One region of the Paenibacillus cisolokensis genome, then DNA from elsewhere that is predicted to be linked to it. Evidence: predicted binding sites of a transcription regulator. Region 1 holds the regulator's gene; the other holds the start of a gene.
What was found. The regulator LexA, encoded in region 1, represses DNA repair genes until DNA is damaged. The targets are predictions, from matches to a motif close to CGAACATATGTTCG.
Positions count from the first base shown of each region.

Region 2: the regulator LexA is predicted to act here: its motif matches at 5,515-5,528, upstream of recA (recombinase RecA).

Region 1 covers NZ_JBCNFP010000056.1:22,745-31,193, forward strand. The annotation lists gene metH (methionine synthase) at 1-2,276, opposite strand, end outside; gene ABEV74_RS09570 (1,2-dihydroxy-3-keto-5-methylthiopentene dioxygenase) at 2,454-2,999, shown strand; gene ABEV74_RS09575 (HAD family hydrolase) at 3,085-3,873, opposite strand; gene ABEV74_RS09580 (hypothetical protein) at 3,899-4,405, opposite strand; gene ABEV74_RS09585 (DUF896 domain-containing protein) at 4,448-4,645, opposite strand; gene ABEV74_RS09590 (LysM peptidoglycan-binding domain-containing protein) at 4,811-5,191, opposite strand; gene lexA (transcriptional repressor LexA) at 5,383-6,003, shown strand; gene glnA (type I glutamate--ammonia ligase) at 7,438-8,449, opposite strand, start outside.
Region 2 covers NZ_JBCNFP010000073.1:88,143-96,591, forward strand. The annotation lists gene ABEV74_RS12785 (DUF3388 domain-containing protein) at 1-493, shown strand, start outside; gene ABEV74_RS12790 (helix-turn-helix domain-containing protein) at 539-1,474, shown strand; gene ABEV74_RS12795 (YajQ family cyclic di-GMP-binding protein) at 1,527-2,018, shown strand; gene rimO (30S ribosomal protein S12 methylthiotransferase RimO) at 2,147-3,475, shown strand; gene pgsA (CDP-diacylglycerol--glycerol-3-phosphate 3-phosphatidyltransferase) at 3,472-4,050, shown strand; gene ABEV74_RS12810 (competence/damage-inducible protein A) at 4,094-5,353, shown strand; gene recA (recombinase RecA) at 5,598-6,656, shown strand; gene ABEV74_RS12820 (RecX family transcriptional regulator) at 6,750-7,439, shown strand; gene rny (ribonuclease Y) at 7,619-8,449, shown strand, end outside.

The DNA.
Region 1 (8,449 bases):
CCCGAGAGCCCGATCGCGTCGGCCTTCTCGGCACGATACGCCTCGATCAGTTGCTCCGGCGGAACCTTGATGCCCAGGTTGATAATCTGATAGCCGTTGTTGGACAAGATAATTTCAACCAGGTTTTTGCCGATGTCATGGACGTCGCCTTTTACCGTCGCAAGAATGATTTTCCCTTTGACGGACGTTTCGTTTTTCTCCATGAACGGCTCCAGATAGGCGACAGACGCTTTCATTACTTCCGCGCTCTGCAGCACCTCGGCGACGATCAATTCGTTATTGTTGAACAGTCGGCCGACTTCTTCCATCCCTTTCATCAGCGGGCCGTTAATAATTTCAAGCGGACTATATTTGGTTAGCGCTTCGTCCAGATCCGGAATCAGCCCTTCCTTCGTTCCTTCGACCACGTACGAAGCGAGCCGCTCCTCCAGCGGCAGGTTGGCCGCCTTTTCTTTCTTCGCCACTTTTTTGTCGCGGAACGCGGCGACGAACGCTGCCAGCGTTTCGTCGTTCGTATCGTAGATAAGCGCCTCCGCCAGCCGACGCTCCTCCTCGGGAATAGAGGCGTAACGCTCCAGCTTCTCCGTGTTGACGATAGCGTAATCGAGTCCCGCCTTCGTACATTCGTACAGAAAGACGGAATTCAGCACCTCTCTGCCCGCTTCCGGCAGGCCGAACGAAACGTTGCTAATGCCGAGAATCGTCTGGCACTCCGGCATCGCCTCCTTGATAAGACGAATGCCTTCGATCGTCTCCTTGGCCGAACCGATATATTGCTCGTCGCCCGTGCCGACCGGAAAGACAAGCGGATCGAAAATAATATCTTCCGGCTTCATACCGTATTTTCCGGTCAGCAGCTCGTAAGAGCGCTTCGCAACCGCCAGCTTGTCTTCGCGGGTAATCGCCTGTCCGCGCTCATCGATCGTGCCGACGACGGCGGCAGCGCCGTATTTGTGAATCAGCGGCACCACTTTCTCGAATTTTTCTTCGCCGTCTTCCAGATTGATCGAATTGATGATCGCTTTGCCTTGCGAATAGGTAAGCGCCACATCGATCACTTTGGGATCTGTCGTATCGATAACGAGCGGCACTTTCACTTTTTTGACAACCAGTTCCAAAAACCGCTTCATATCGGTCATTTCGTCGCGATCCGGGTCCTGCAGGCAGACGTCGATAACATGCGCTCCGTTCTTCACCTGCGCCCGTGCGATTTCGGCCGCTTCTTCATATTTCCCTTCCGCGATCAGCCGCTTGAATTTGCGGGAGCCGAGCACGTTGGTGCGTTCGCCGACCATATAGGGTCGGTTGTCCTTTTCAATATATACCGTCTCGATGCCCGAGACAGCCGGCGGATGCTCGCCGCGGCGCTTGCGCGGCTCGTACTTTGCGAGCGTTTCGGCCAGCGCCCGGATATGCGCCGGTGTCGTGCCGCAGCAGCCACCGGCGATATTCAGCCAGCCTTGTTCCGCGAATGCGGCCATCTTGGTCGCAAGCGAAGCCGGCGATTCGTGATAATGGCCGTTCTCGTCCGGCAACCCGGCATTCGGATAGCAGCTGACCGCCGATTTTGCGATTTCGCTGAGCGTCCGGATATGGTCGCGCATAAATTCGGGGCCGGTCGCGCAATTCAGCCCAATCGATATCGGATTCAGATGCTCGAGCGAAATATAGAACGACTCGATATTTTGTCCCGCCAGCGTCGTTCCCATCGGCTCGATCGTCCCCGAAATCATCACCGGCAGTTCGCGCCCGGTCGCGGCGAACGCCTTGCGGATGCCTATGCTTCCCGCTTTCACGTTCAGCGTGTCCTGGCTCGTCTCGAGCAGCAGCGCATCGACTCCGCCTTCGATGAGAGCCAGCGCCTGCTCGTAATAACTATCCACCAATTCGTCGAACGTGACGCCTCCGGTAACGGACAGCGTCTTCGTCGTCGGTCCCATCGCGCCGGCCACAAAACGCGGCTTGTCGGGCGTCGAATATTTGTCCGCGGCTTCGCGCGCAATCGCTGCCGCCGCCAGATTGATTTCCCGCGCTTTCTCGGGAATATCGTATTCGCTGAGAACGATAGCCGTAGCCCCGAACGTATTCGTCTCCACAATGTCGGCACCGGCTTCCAAATATTGCTCATGTATCGAGCGGATGACATCCGGCCGCGTCAGTACGAGCATTTCGTTGCAGCCGTCAAGCGCTTCTCCGCCAAAATCGTCAGCAGTCAGATTCGCCTGCTGGATCATCGTCCCCATCGCGCCATCAAGGATGAGAATGCGCTGCCACATCAATTGTTGTAAAGTCAGTTTCGACAAAATTGCATAACATCCTTCCCGAAAATCGTTAACCATTAGTGTACCAGATTAATGATAAGGTGAAAAGGTCATTCTGTCGACAACCGCGCCTTTTTGAACTATAATGATGAAGTATAAGGTTAATTTCATATAGGAAAAGAGGGAATGAACATGGCAGAGATTCGAATCCGCAACACGGGCGAGCGCATTTCGGGCGAAGAGAACGTGCGCGCCTTTCTGGAAAAGCAGGAAGTATTGTACGAGCATTGGAATACGGAAAAGCTGCCGGACGAGCTGAAAGAAAAGTTCGTTTTGACCGATGAGGAGAAAAATCAGATTTTGTCGGCATACGACGAAGAAATTCGCGATTTGGCCGAGCGCCGCGGCTATAAAACGTGGGACATCGTCGCATTGTCAGATGCTACGCCGAATCTGGACGAGCTGCTCAAGAAGTTCGAACAGGTTCACACGCATACCGAGGACGAAGTTCGCGCGATTACGGCCGGCAAAGGCATCTTTGTTATTAAGGGTACCGAGGATGTCGGATATTTCGATGTCGAGCTGGAAGCTGGCGACGTCATTTCCGTACCGGAGAAAAAACCGCACTTTTTCACGCTGATGGAAAATCGTCAAATCGTCGCCGTCCGTCTTTTCATCGAACCGGCCGGCTGGATCGCCGAACCGTACGACGATCCCGCGTTCAGCAAAGAAGCTTAAAAAGCGTCACGCAATGACGTAACAGGCAGGCGCACCCGCTTCCGGCAAACCGGAGCGGGTGCGCTTCTCTATTCTGGCCAACCGTTTACGCCTTTAACAACGGCAGCAGCTCTTCCAGATTGCGGATTTCGTAATCCGGCACAATATCGTCTGCGGGCACCTTGTTGTCGCGGTTAATCCAGACGCTCGTGATGCCTGCGGCGTTGGCTCCTTTAATATCGGTCGTCAGCTTGTCCCCGACCATGACGCAATCTTCAGGCTCGTGGCCAAGAAGCGCCAACGCATGGCGAAAGATGCTGACGGCGGGTTTGCCTTCCCCGAATTCGCCAGAAATGACAATGTGGTCGAAATACGGTGCCAACTCCGGTACGCCAGCCAGCTTCTCTTTCTGCAAATCCGGCGAACCGTTCGTCAGCAGCAGCAGTCTATAGGAGCCTTTCAACATGTCCAGTACCCGGAACGTTTCATCGTATACGAGCGGACGAGCACGCCGCTCAGCCGGGAACCGTTCCGCCAGTTCGGCGCCGAGCTGCTCGTCGTCCACGCCGAGCGCTTTCAGCCCGCGCGTCCACGCCTGCTTTCGATATGTCGGAGCGATCCGTTCCAGCTTGCGAAATTCGTCCTGTTCTCCTTCACTGAAACGGGCCCACAACCCTTCGAACGGGTTAATGCCGATCATTTTCGTAAACGGGAACGTCTCATACGATTCGTACAGCGCTCGCGCCTCGCGCCTGACCGCCTCCTCCAGCGCATCCGGATCGACACCGCGCTTCTCCGCCGCTACCCGGCATGTTGCCTGAAACGCTTCCGCCACGCTCCGCTCGTCCCACAGCAGCGTATCGTCAAGGTCAAATAAAACCGCTTGTTTCGCCATTTCCCTTACTCCCCCAAATCGTCACCTACAGTTGTTTCATTTCGATCTTATGCTGCTGCGCAAACGTAGACAGCCTGGCTGCCATCTCATCGGTCGGATAACGGTTCATTACCCGCGAGAACACCCAGTTTCCTTTTTTGTGTTCGATCACGACATAGCCCGGCTGCACCCGGATGCTTCGGATATCGGACGCTTGCAGTCGTTTGTCGCCGGTCCATTTGCGCGTTTGGACATAATCTTTGCCCACCGCCAGGTACGGCCGCCGGAAAAAGAACAGCACCGCAAGCAGCAAATACATAACGATGACGAGCCAGTAGAACGTCCCGTCCTCCTGCATTGCCGTATTCGCCTGGCCGAGAATCGCATAGAACACGGTCAGCATGACGATCAGCGCCGGCCCGATATAATTGCGTCCGACAAAACGTTCGGCCTGATCGGCTGCGGGCGTCATTGCTTTAAGCCCCTGTTTTTTTCTCGCTTTGTTCAATTGCGCGGAATTTTTGCGCACCTTGCGCTCCCACGTTCGCGACACGAATCATTTCCTCCCTGTTATGGATGAAGCGGTTTCGGCGTGCTAATGCTTGACCGAAGGCCGGTCCTCTTCGTCCGCCCACTTGATCGAATCGAGCTGATTGCGGAAATTGCGTCTGAAGTTCGCAAGATATTGCTGCCTGAGCTTGTCCCGTTCCACTATTTCCTCTTCGCTCAACCCGACGCTTTTCTGTTTGCGGGACAGCTCGTTGATCCGGGCGATCAGTTTCTCCACCTGCACTCACTCCTCTCCTGCTTCGCCGGAACTATCTATTACTTTGACATCTTCTTATATCCATTGTCAAGGCAGCGGGAAAGCAAGGGCAATTAAAAACGACCGGTCTTCACACCGGCCGAATATTCCGCAGGTCCGGAGTCAGGGAACCGTCTGTCCCAAGCCTGCGGCTCATCGCAGATCGGGCACGATCAGCGACATTCCCGGCACGATGTTGGACGAATCCAAACCGTTGCGCTTCTTCAGTTCATAAATGCGCCTTTGAATGTCGCCGTTCCCGTCCGGATGGGCCAGCGCGATGCTCCAAAGCGTGTCGCCTGGAGCGACGATAATCGTCTTCTCTCCCGCACCGGCAGGCTTCGGGGATACGCCGGAAGCGTCCGATACCCAGAATGAAAAAGCAATGGACAAAAACGCCAGCAGCGCCAGCGCGGCGAGAAGCCGGACGAAGCCCTTGCCAACGGTTGCCGTACCTGTCCGGGAAAGCGCTACGCAATTCTTTTTCCGATCTCTGTCATATATGCTGCGGTACGTTGTCGTATGAATCGTCATCGTTCAACACCCCAAACATTTGTTCTGTAATCAGAATATATCACGAACATATGTTTGAGGTCAATCGGTTTTCAGAACATTTGTTCCTAATTTTTTATGAAAATGCGAACCCATGTTTCTCGAACTTATGTTTGTACGAACTCGGGTTCTATGTTAGAATAGTAACCAAATCAACTAATGGAGTGATGACGGTGTCGAAGATTTCCAACCGCCAGCAGGCAATTCTTGAGTTCATCAAGAACGAAGTACGGGAGAAAGGCTATCCGCCTTCCGTCCGTGAAATTGGCGAAGCGGTGGGACTAGCCTCCAGCTCAACCGTACACGGTCATCTGGACCGGTTGGAGAAGAAAGGGCTCATCCGCCGGGACCCCACCAAACCGCGCGCCATCGAAATTCTCGATCAGGACGAGAACGAAATTCCGTTTCCGGTCGCCGTGGCCAAAGTCCCCGTTGTCGGGAAAGTAACGGCGGGCGTACCGATTACGGCTACGGAGAACATTGAGGACTATTTTCCGCTCCCCGCCCATTTCGTAGGGGATCATGAAGTATTCATACTTAATGTCGTCGGTGACAGCATGATCGAAGCCGGCATTCACGACGGCGATTACGTCATCGTCAGGCAGCAATCGACGGCCAACAACGGCGACATCGTCGTGGCGATGAACGAAGATGACGAAGCGACCGTCAAAACGTTCTATAAGGAGCGCGATCATATCCGGTTGCAGCCGGAAAACTCGACGATGGAACCGATATTGCTGAAAAACGTCACCATTCTCGGGAAAGTCATCGGCTTGTTCCGGGACATCCATTAATCGGACCGCCGTCCCTCATCGGCTTGTTTCGGGACATCCATAACCGGACCGCCGCTTTTATGCGGGAATCCCGTTTACCGATTTTTAAATCGGAATCACTATCGAACACCAGACAACCACCATCACCGCTTTGGACGGTAATGGTGGTTGTCTTTTGTTTCGCGCCCATCGCATGTTCGGCAAAGACAACAGGATGGCGACCAGGCTTCCGCTGTGCGTCCGATTGCGAACCTCGAAGGCCCTATTCGCCAGCGTCACCCCCACCGTACGACTGATTGTGACCTCCAAGGCCTTATTCGCTCGAACTATCCTCGCTGTGCGTCCAATTGCGAACTTCCAGGGCTTTATTCGCTCGCGCCATTGCCACCAATCCTGAAATTGCTTGCTTTACTCCGGCTCCGCGGCTGCTGGAATCTGAAAGATACAAGCCTTGTAAAATAAGAAAAACGCCTGACGGCGTCTCTGTCTAAGGACGATACTGTTTCGCTATAAATGCTTATATGAACAAAAGACGACATGGCGGCCAGGGCTCAATTCGCCCTCGCCCCGCTGTGAACTGCCACCTGTCCCGAAATTGCTTTACTCCGGCTCCGCGGCGGCCAGCATCCGGAAGATAGAAACCCAATAAAAGAACAAAGCTGCAAAAGTGCAACTTTTTCAGGGATAAAATAACCAAAACAGGAAAATTTCTGCGATAATGCAGTTTTTTTGATCCGTTCAAGCCAGACAAGCGAAAATCGCCAAAAATTACTGTATTTTGGCAGGATTTTTCGCTATAGTCATCTATTCGGGCCCAAATTCCTGTACTTTTGCAGCTTTTTCGCCAAAGCAATCTGCCGGGAGACAGAGGCGCTGAAGGCGAGGCACACCGACGGACGTGCGACGATTTGACGGAAGGCGAGGCACACCGACGGACGTGCGACGATTTGACGGAAGGCGCGGACAGTTAGGCAGGCAAATAGGAAGTGAGTTTTATACTTTCTTTAATGTTTAAGAGAAACTCCAAGCGGAGTCTTTCGAGAATTATCGGCCATGTTTAAGCGGAAGTATATGGTCATTAACGTCATTAACGCTAGTAAGGCCATTAACGCTAATTACGTCAGTAACGCTACACCAGTAACACCTTACGCCAGTAACGCCAGTAACGCCAATTACGCCAACAACTATCAACGGGCATTTTGTGAGCCAATGCAGGTTATCCCGCACCAACTCCAAAATGCCCGCAAATGGTAAATCCGCAATCCCTGATGTTGATTCCGTAATGCCTGCAAATCCGTATGCCAAACGTTAGTCCCGCAAACCTTACACGTTGACTCCGTATGCCAACGTTGATTCCGCAAACCCTAAACGTTAAATCAAAGTATGCCCAAACGGTGTTTCCTAAAACCCTAAACGTTGAACCCTTAATCCCTAGCGAGACATGGCATTAGACCATCAATACAACGTCAAATATTGATCGCGTTCCCACTGATGCACTTGCGTGCGGTACATATCCCATTCGATTTCTTTCAGTTCGTAGAAATGGGCCAGAGCGTGGTCGCCGAGAGCGTCGCAAATGACTTCATCGCGCAGCAATTCGGAGAGCGCTTCTTTCAAATCGGCCGGCAGACTCGGGATCCCTTCTTCGATCCGCTCTTCTTCGGTCATGACATAAATGTTGCGGTCGGTCGGCGCAGGCAGCGGCAGCTTGTTGCGGATGCCGTCAAGCCCGGCTTTCAGCATGACAGCGAGCGCCAGATACGGGTTGGCCGCCGGGTCGGGATTGCGCACCTCTACACGGGTGCTGAGCCCGCGGGATGCCGGAATCCGGATCATCGGGCTCCGGTTGCTTGCGGACCAGGCTACATAGCAGGGCGCTTCGTAGCCCGGAACGAGACGCTTGTAGGAGTTGACCGTCGGATTCGTAATGGCGGCGATCGCACGGGCATGCTTCAAGATGCCTGCCATATAATGACGCGCCGTATCGCTGAGACCGAGCTTATCGTCCTTGTCGTAGAACGCGTTCGTGCCGCCGACAAACAGCGACTGATGGCAGTGCATGCCGGAACCGTTCACGCCGTAAAGCGGCTTCGGCATAAACGTCGCATGCAGGCCGTGCTGGCGCGCGATCGTTTTGACAACCAGCTTGAACGTTTGGATCTGGTCTGCCGCTTTCACCGCATCGGCGTATTTAAAGTCGATTTCGTGCTGACCGGGAGCCACTTCATGGTGGGACGCTTCGATTTCGAAGCCCATCTCTTCCAGCGTCAGTACAATTTCGCGGCGGCAGTTCTCGCCGAGATCGGTGGGCGCAAGGTCAAAATATCCGCCCTGATCGTTCAGTTCGGTCGTCGGATCGCCTTTCTCATCGGTTTTGAACAGGAAAAACTCCGGCTCCGGTCCGACGTTCATCGCCGTAAAGCCGAGTTCTTCCGCTTCCCGCAGCACGCGCTTCAGAATGCCGCGC
Region 2 (8,449 bases), on a different contig from region 1:
TATCGAGCGGGATTCGGATGACCGCAAGACGTTTCGTTTCACCCGGGACGAGCTTGGCCTGCTGGTCGATTTCTTGGGCGAGCTGTTCAAGCGTGACGGCCATCAGGTAATCGGTCTCAGGGGAATGCCGCGCGTCGGCAAGACCGAATCGATTATTGCCGGCAGCGTATGCTCCAACAAGCGATGGACGTTCGTTTCTTCCACCTTGTTGCGGCAAACGGTCCGCAGCCAGCTGTCGGGCGACGAAATGAACCCGAACAACATTTTTATTATTGACGGCATCGTCAGCACGATGCGTGCGAATGAGCGGCATTATGCGCTGCTTCAAGAAATAATGGCTATGCCCGCGACCAAAGTTATCGAACATCCGGATATTTTCGTCAAGGAATCGCATTATGATTACAGCCATTTTACAACGATTATCGAACTTCGCAATACGCCCGAAGAAGAGATCAGTTACGATTCGATCACTTCGGGATTGAACGATTTTTAACGGTATATCGCCATTCACGATGAATGACCGGAGGAGGTGCGCACCGTGTCCGAACTGGGAGCCGAATTGCGCCGAGCCCGTCTGGAACGCGGCTTGACGCTCGACGACGTGCAGGACAGCACAAAAATCAGAAAACGTTACCTGGAAGCGATCGAAGAAGGCAATTACAACGTCCTTCCCGGTAATTTCTATGTAAGAGCCTTCGTGAAAAATTATTGCGAGGCCGTCGGTTTGGACGCCGATCAAATTTTGTCCCAATACGGAAAGGAAATTCCTTCGGCATCGCTGGAGACGGAAACCGAGCCGTCGATCGCCGCAAGACCGCCGCGCCGTTCGCAGCCGTCGCAGCGTTCGGAACGTTTCGGCAAAGTCGGATTTTCCGTTCTGATGTGGTCCTTTCTTATTTTAATTTTGATTCTGGTATATGTGTTCGCAATTCGCAAAGACAGCCCGCCGCCGAAAACGGCGGACAACAATACGTCGATCACCGACGAGGTGAAACCGCCGTCCGACAACGGTACGGACCAGTCGGCCGGCGAAGGCCAGGGCACGGGAACGGACACGCAAGGAACCGGCGAAACGGCCGAACCGGAGACCGAACCGGAGAAGCCGGCGACCACGGTGACGTTCAGAGAGAAGGAAGGCAACATCGACCATTACGATGTCGCGCCGGCTGGCGACCACAAGCTGGAAATCGTGGTGACGAACGGCCAAAGCTGGATAGAAGTCCGGGAAGAGCGCAAAGGCGGAAAGGCGCGCATTTCGAAAACGGTTGACCCGGACAATACGCTCACCTACGATTTGGATAAGCCGCTGTACGTAAACGTGGGACGGGCCGACAATGTGGAAATCAAAATCGATGATATCGTCGTCGATGACGGCAATCGGCCGAATTCGAAAAAAATAATATTCCATCCGATCGAAGACGGCTCCGCTGCGAATGAGACCGGCCAATCCGGTACGGGCGGAGAGGGCCGATAAGCGGCGTTCGGCTGATCGTGACGGAGCGGTAAAGAGGAGAGGAAACCGATTCATGGCATCGGAAAATTCGTTCGACATTGTGTCCAAAGTGGATATGCAGGAATTGGAAAACGCGATTCGGCAGACGGAGCGTGAAATCGAGACGCGCTTCGACTTCAAGGGGAGCAAGAGCTCCATTACGCTGGAAAAGGAAGAGCTGGTCGTCGTATCGGACGACGATTACAAGCTGCGGAGCGTACTCGATATATTGCTGTCCAAGATGGCCAAACGCGGCGTGCCGGTGAAAAATCTCGATTACGGCAAAATCGAGCCGGCGGCGGGCGGCACGGTCCGGCAGCGCATCAGGCTCCGTCAAGGAATCGAACAGGATGTCGCCAAGAAGATCAATACGCTCATTCGAGACTCGAAGCTGAAAGTGAAAAGCCAGATCCAGGGCGATCAGATTCGCGTCAGCGGCAAGAGCCGCGACGATCTGCAGGCCGTCATGCGGCTGCTTAAAGAGGCGGATCTGCCGCTGGAGCTGCAATTTACGAACTACCGTTAATTCGGAAAGCGTCCCGCCGTTCCGCTGCCGGAACGAATAGCGGGACTATTTGCGTTTTTGACACGCTTATGGGCATATATTATACTTGATCATACAGTTTTTCGGTTGAGATCTGGGGGATTGCGAAAGTGACGGAACGTGTAAAAATTGTAACGCTTGGATGCGAGAAAAATCTGGTGGATTCCGAGATTATGTCCGGTCTTATTCATGAGCGCGGCTATCGGCTCGTGGAGGAGGCGGAGGATGCCACAGTCATTATTGTCAATACATGCGGTTTCATCGACGCGGCCAAGGAAGAATCGGTCAACACCATTCTCGATCTGGCGGAACTGAAGGAAACGGCCAATTTGAAGGCGCTTATCGTATCCGGCTGCCTCACGCAACGGTACAAGGAGCAGCTGATGACGGAGATGCCGGAAATCGACGGCATCGTCGGCACCGGCGATTTTCATCATATTAATACTATTGTCGACGAAGCGCTGCGCGGCAAGAAGCCGGTGCGCGTCGGGCATCCGGCTTTCGATTACGACCGGAAGCTGCCCCGCAAGGTGACGACGCCCCGGTACACGGCTTACGTCAAAATCGCCGAAGGCTGCGACAATGCTTGCACTTTCTGCAGCATTCCGCTCATGAGAGGCAAATTCCGCAGCCGGTCGATCGAGTCGATTGTCGAAGAAGTGCGGGGTCTGGCCGCCCAGGGCGTCAAGGAAGTCAGCCTGATCGCGCAGGATTCGACCAATTACGGAACCGACCTGTACAACCGGTTTATGCTGCCGGAGCTGCTGAACCGGGTGAGCGAGGTGGAAGGCATTGCCTGGATCAGGCTTCATTACGCCTACCCCGGATTTTTTACGGATGAGCTGATCGAAACGATCGCCTCGAACCCGAAGGTGTGCAATTATATCGATATGCCGCTTCAGCACAGCGAGGATCTTATATTGAAGCGGATGAGACGGCCCGGCCGGCAGCGCGACGTCCGCGAGCTGATCAGCAAAATCCGCGCCCGCATTCCCGACGTCGCCCTGCGTACGAGCATCATCGTCGGCTTCCCCGGCGAAACCGACGAGCAGTTCCAGCGGCTGTGCGATTTCGTGCGTGAAATAAAGTTCGACCGGCTGGGCGTCTTTACTTATTCCGCCGAAGAAGATACGCCCGCGGTACGACTGCCCGATCACGTGCCGGACGAAGTCAAACAATGGCGGGCCAATACCTTGATGGAGATCCAGCGCGAAGTGTCGCGCGAAAACAGCAGCAAATATATCGGGAAAACGATCGATGTGCTCGTGGAGCGCTATGACGGCAGAAGCGACGTCTATGTCGGCCGCTCTCCGTACGATGCGCCGGAAATCGACGGCGAAGTGTTCATCACGGGCTGTACGGCGGGCATCGGCGAAATTCAGAAAGTGCGCATTACCCACGCCTACGAGTTCGATTTGTCCGGGGAGGGAATCGCTTGAATCTGGCCAACAAGATTACGCTGGCGAGAATATTTCTGGTGCCGATTATTATGTTTTTCCTTCTCATCAATCTGAATCTCGGCTCGTTGAAATTCGAGGATTATTCCATCACGGTCAATCAGATCGTAGCGGCGCTCATTTTTATTATCGCGGCAAGTACGGATGGGCTGGACGGATATATCGCCAGGAAGAACAAAATCATTACCAATCTCGGCAAGCTGCTCGATCCGCTTGCGGATAAGCTTCTCGTCGCGGCCGTACTCATTTCGCTCGTCGAGATGGACAAGCTGGACGCATGGATCGCCATCATCATTATAAGCCGCGAGTTCGCGGTAACGGGTCTGCGCCAAATCGCGCTGCTCGAAGGCACCGTTCTGGCGGCGAGCAAGTGGGGAAAGTGGAAGACGGGCGTGCAGATCACGATGATTATCGCGCTGCTGCTGAACAATTTCCCTTTTGCCTTCCTCGATTTTCGTTTTGATCTTATCGCCAGCTGGGCGGCGGCGCTTATTACCGTTTACTCCGGCTTCGACTATTTCGTAAAAAACAAAAACCTGATTTCCCTTTCCAAATGAACCGGTTGGACCGATGACAACGCCAAGGCAGAGGAGAGATGGAATGAAAGCCGAGATCATTGCTGTCGGCACGGAGCTGCTGCTCGGCCAGATCGTAAACACGAATGCGCAATATTTGTCCCGCGGGCTCGCGAACCTCGGCATCGACGTTTATTTTCAGACTGTAGTCGGCGATAATGCCGGACGGCTTCGCGAAGCGATCGTAAACGCCCGCAAGCGCGCCGATCTGGTGCTGATGACAGGCGGTCTGGGACCGACCCAGGACGATTTGACGAAGGATGTGCTGGCCGATTATTTGGGACGGCGCCTTGTGGTGCACGAACCTTCCATGGCCAAGATCGAAGCGTTGTTTGCGAGCCGGGGCGCCCATATGGTCGAGAGCAACCGCAGGCAGGCGCTGATGATCGAGGGCGCAGAGCCGCTCGGCAATGAAGCCGGTCTCGCGGTCGGCGTCGCGCTCGAGGCGGACGGGACGCGCTATATGCTGCTGCCGGGACCGCCGCGGGAGATGAAGCCGATGTTCGACGGACCGGGAACGGAATGGCTCCGTTCCCAAATGGGGGCGATTGCTCCGCTTCACTCCCGGGTACTGATGTTTGCGGGCATCGGCGAATCGAATCTGGAGGCGGCGCTGATCGACCTGATCGACGGGCAGACGGATCCGACCGTCGCCACCTATGCGAAGGAAGGCGAGGTGGCGGTCCGCATCTCGACGAAAGCGAAGACCGACGCGGAAGCGCTCGGCAAGCTCGACCGGATGACGGAAGCGATCAAGTCGCGCGTCGGGGACCATCTGTATGCGACGGAAGAACGGCCGCTGGAGGCGGCGGTCATCGAGCTGCTGCGCAGCTCGGGGCGGCGGGTCTCGTCGGCCGAAAGCTTGAGCGGCGGCCTGCTGGCCGAGCTGCTGACGAGCGTGCCGGGAAGCAGCGGTGCGTTCGCCGGCGGGGTCGTTTCTTATACGAACGCGACGAAGCACGCGCTGCTCGGCATTCCGCTGGCGCAGCTCGAAGGTCCCGGGGCGCCGGGCGCGATAAGCGAGTCGACAGCGGCCATGATGGCGGAACGGGTGCGGGAGCGGACGGACAGCGATTTCGGCATTTCGCTGACCGGCGTCGCCGGTCCGGAGGAAGCGGAAGGCAAGCCTGTCGGGCTCGTCTACTTCGCGATCGCCCGGCGCGGCGGCGAAACGGTCGTCCATACGGCGCATATGAGCGGAAACCGCGACATGATCCGGCTGCGCGTCGTCAAGGCGGCGCTATACCGGCTATGGCAGGCGATCAAGGCGGACGCGGGCGGTTAAACCCGAACGGCGTTGAAGATTGCCACATTTCCGTCACATCTGAGCCTTGTCTTTGCGTCATATTGCGTCTATAATTGTCCTTAGTTGACGGAAGAACCGTGGCAGATGTATCATTTGCTGCGGTTCTTTTTTGTCGTCCGCCGTCGCTTCCGCAAAAAAACCGAATGTATGTTCGAAAAAATGCTTGGCAACCGTGGTAAAAAAGAGTATCATAACATTATAAACAGTGAAGGATGTGAGTTGGTTGTCAGATCGTCGTGCTGCGTTGGAAATGGCGCTTCGTCAGATCGAGAAGCAATTCGGTAAAGGCTCCATCATGAAGTTGGGGGAAAGTGCGCAACTGCAAGTGGAAACCGTATCCAGCGGTTCCCTTGCTTTAGATATCGCCCTCGGAATCGGAGGATACCCGAGAGGCCGGATTATTGAAGTATACGGACCGGAATCGTCCGGCAAGACGACAGTGGCGCTGCACGCCATTGCAGAAGTGCAGCGGATCGGCGGACAAGCCGCCTTCATCGATGCGGAGCATGCGCTCGACCCGCTTTACGCCAGCAAGCTCGGCGTCAATATCGACGAACTGCTGCTTTCCCAGCCGGATACCGGGGAGCAGGCGCTTGAAATTGCTGAAGCGCTTGTCCGCAGCGGCGCGGTCGATATCATTATTATCGACTCTGTGGCGGCGCTCGTGCCGAAAGCGGAGATCGAAGGAGAGATGGGCGATTCGCATGTCGGGCTGCAGGCGCGCCTGATGTCGCAGGCGTTGCGGAAGCTGTCCGGCGCGATCAGCAAGTCCAAGACGATTGCGATCTTCATCAATCAGCTTCGCGAGAAGGTCGGCGTCATGTTCGGCAATCCGGAGACGACGCCCGGCGGACGCGCGCTGAAGTTTTATTCCAGCGTCCGGCTTGACGTGCGCCGCGTGGAATCGATCAAGCAGGGCAACGACGTCGTCGGCAACCGGACCCGCATTAAAGTCGTGAAGAACAAGGTTGCGCCGCCCTTCAGACAAGCCGATATCGACATTATGTACGGCGAAGGCATCTCGAAGGAAGGCAGCATTATCGACATGGGCACGGAAATGGACATCGTGCAGAAGAGCGGCGCCTGGTTCTCGTTCAACGGCGAACGGCTCGGACAAGGCCGCGAGAACGCCAAGCAGTTTTTGAAGGATCATCCGGACATTGCCGCGACGATCGAGAACCAGATTCGCGAGGCGCATAAGCTGAACGCTGTCGTCACGGACCCGCTGCCTCAGCATCCGACGAAGGAAGAGGAAGAGGCGTTCGAGCTCGATTTTGAATAACGGGCGAATCGAATCTATACGTTTATTCGGAACGGGAGCACCTCTGGCGGGTGCTCTTTCGAATTTGCAGCGGCAGTCGAAGGGGGACGTGAAATGAAGGAACGGCGCGGCGGACACGAGCGGCCCGCCGTCATTACCGCGGTCAAGCAGGACCGCAAAGAGCGTCGCCGCTACCATATTTATATCGACGGCGCCGACGAGGCGGCATTGTCGGTCCATGAAGACATTATGGTCCGCTACCGTCTGTTGAAAGGCCAGACGGTCGATCCCGCCGTCCTGGACGAAATTCGCGGCGAAGACGACAAATACCGCTGCTACATGGCCGCTCTCGTCTATTTGGGCGTCAAACCCCGCACGCGCAAAGAAGTCGAGCGCTATTTGCTGCGCAAAGGGATGGAAGCCGGAGATGTCGCGCTGACGCTCGACAGGCTCGAACGGGAACGGCTGGTGGACGACCGCGACTATGCCGGCCTGTTCGCCGGCCAGCGGCTGCGGAGCGCGGGCAAAGGACGGCGCCTGATTGTGCAGGAATTGCGGCAGCGGGGCGTGAAGGGCGAGACGGCGGCGGAAGCGGCGGATGCGCTCGATCCGGCCGAAGAACTGGAAGTCGCTCTTGCGCTGGCAGTCAAAAAATGGCGGACGCTGCGCGGCGAGCAGAGCGAGCGGCGCCGCAAGCTCGCCCAATTTTTGCTGCGCCGCGGATTTCCGGGCGATATCGTGCGCGAAGCGCTGCGCCGGACTGCCGAAGATGGGGACGACGACTTGCCATGGCTTGACAATTGATTTTCGCAAAAGCTAAAATGAATGTGTATTCCTGCCTTTTGAATCGATTTCACTTCCACAAATTGATTCGAAACGATGAATGTAAGTTATGCAAATGTAAAACGGTATGGAACCCGGCTTAAAACCCCATATCATCCCAAGCGTTTGCCTTGGTGAATGGCAACGAGGAGGTGAACAAGATGCCTGATTGGGCTTGGCTCTTGATCGTTCTCGTTGTTGGCGCGATTTTCTTTGGGATTGGTTATTTTATTCGGAAGTCGATTGCCGAGGCCAAAATTTCGAGCGCGGAGCAAGCCGCCTCCCAGATAATCGAAAATGCGAGGAAGGAAGCGGAAGCGCAGAAGAAAGAAACGGTCTTGGAAGCGAAAGACGAAGTCCACAAACTCCGTACCGAAGCAGAGAAAGACATTCGCGAGCGACGAAATGAAATTCAACGTCTGGAAAGACGCTTGCTGCAAAAAGAGGAGTCGCTGGATAAAAAATTAGAAGCACTGGAACGCAAAGAAGAACAAGTAGCCAACAAGGAGAAACGAATCGAGGAAACCCAGGAGCAGATCGACTCCATTTACAAGCAGCAGCTTAGTGAATTGGAGCGGATATCCGGACTGACGATGGAAGAAGCGAAGCAGATCATTCTGTCCAACGTCGAGCAGGAAGTGCGCCATGAATCGGCTCAAATGATTAAGGAGATCGAACAACAAGCGAAAGAAGAAGCCGACAAGAAAGCGCGCGATATTATTTCTCTGGCGATCCAGCGTTGCGCGGCGGATCATGTGGCAGAGACGACCGTATCGGTCGTGGCGCTGCCGAACGAGGAAATGAAAGGCCGCATTATCGGACGCGAGGGGCGCAACATCCGCGCTTTGGAAACATTGACCGGTATCGATTTGATTATCGACGATACGCCGGAAGCGGTCATATTGTCGGGCTTCGATCCGATTCGTCGGGAAATTGCCCGAACCGCTCTCGAGAAGTTGGTTGCAGACGGACGTATCCATCCGGCGCGCATC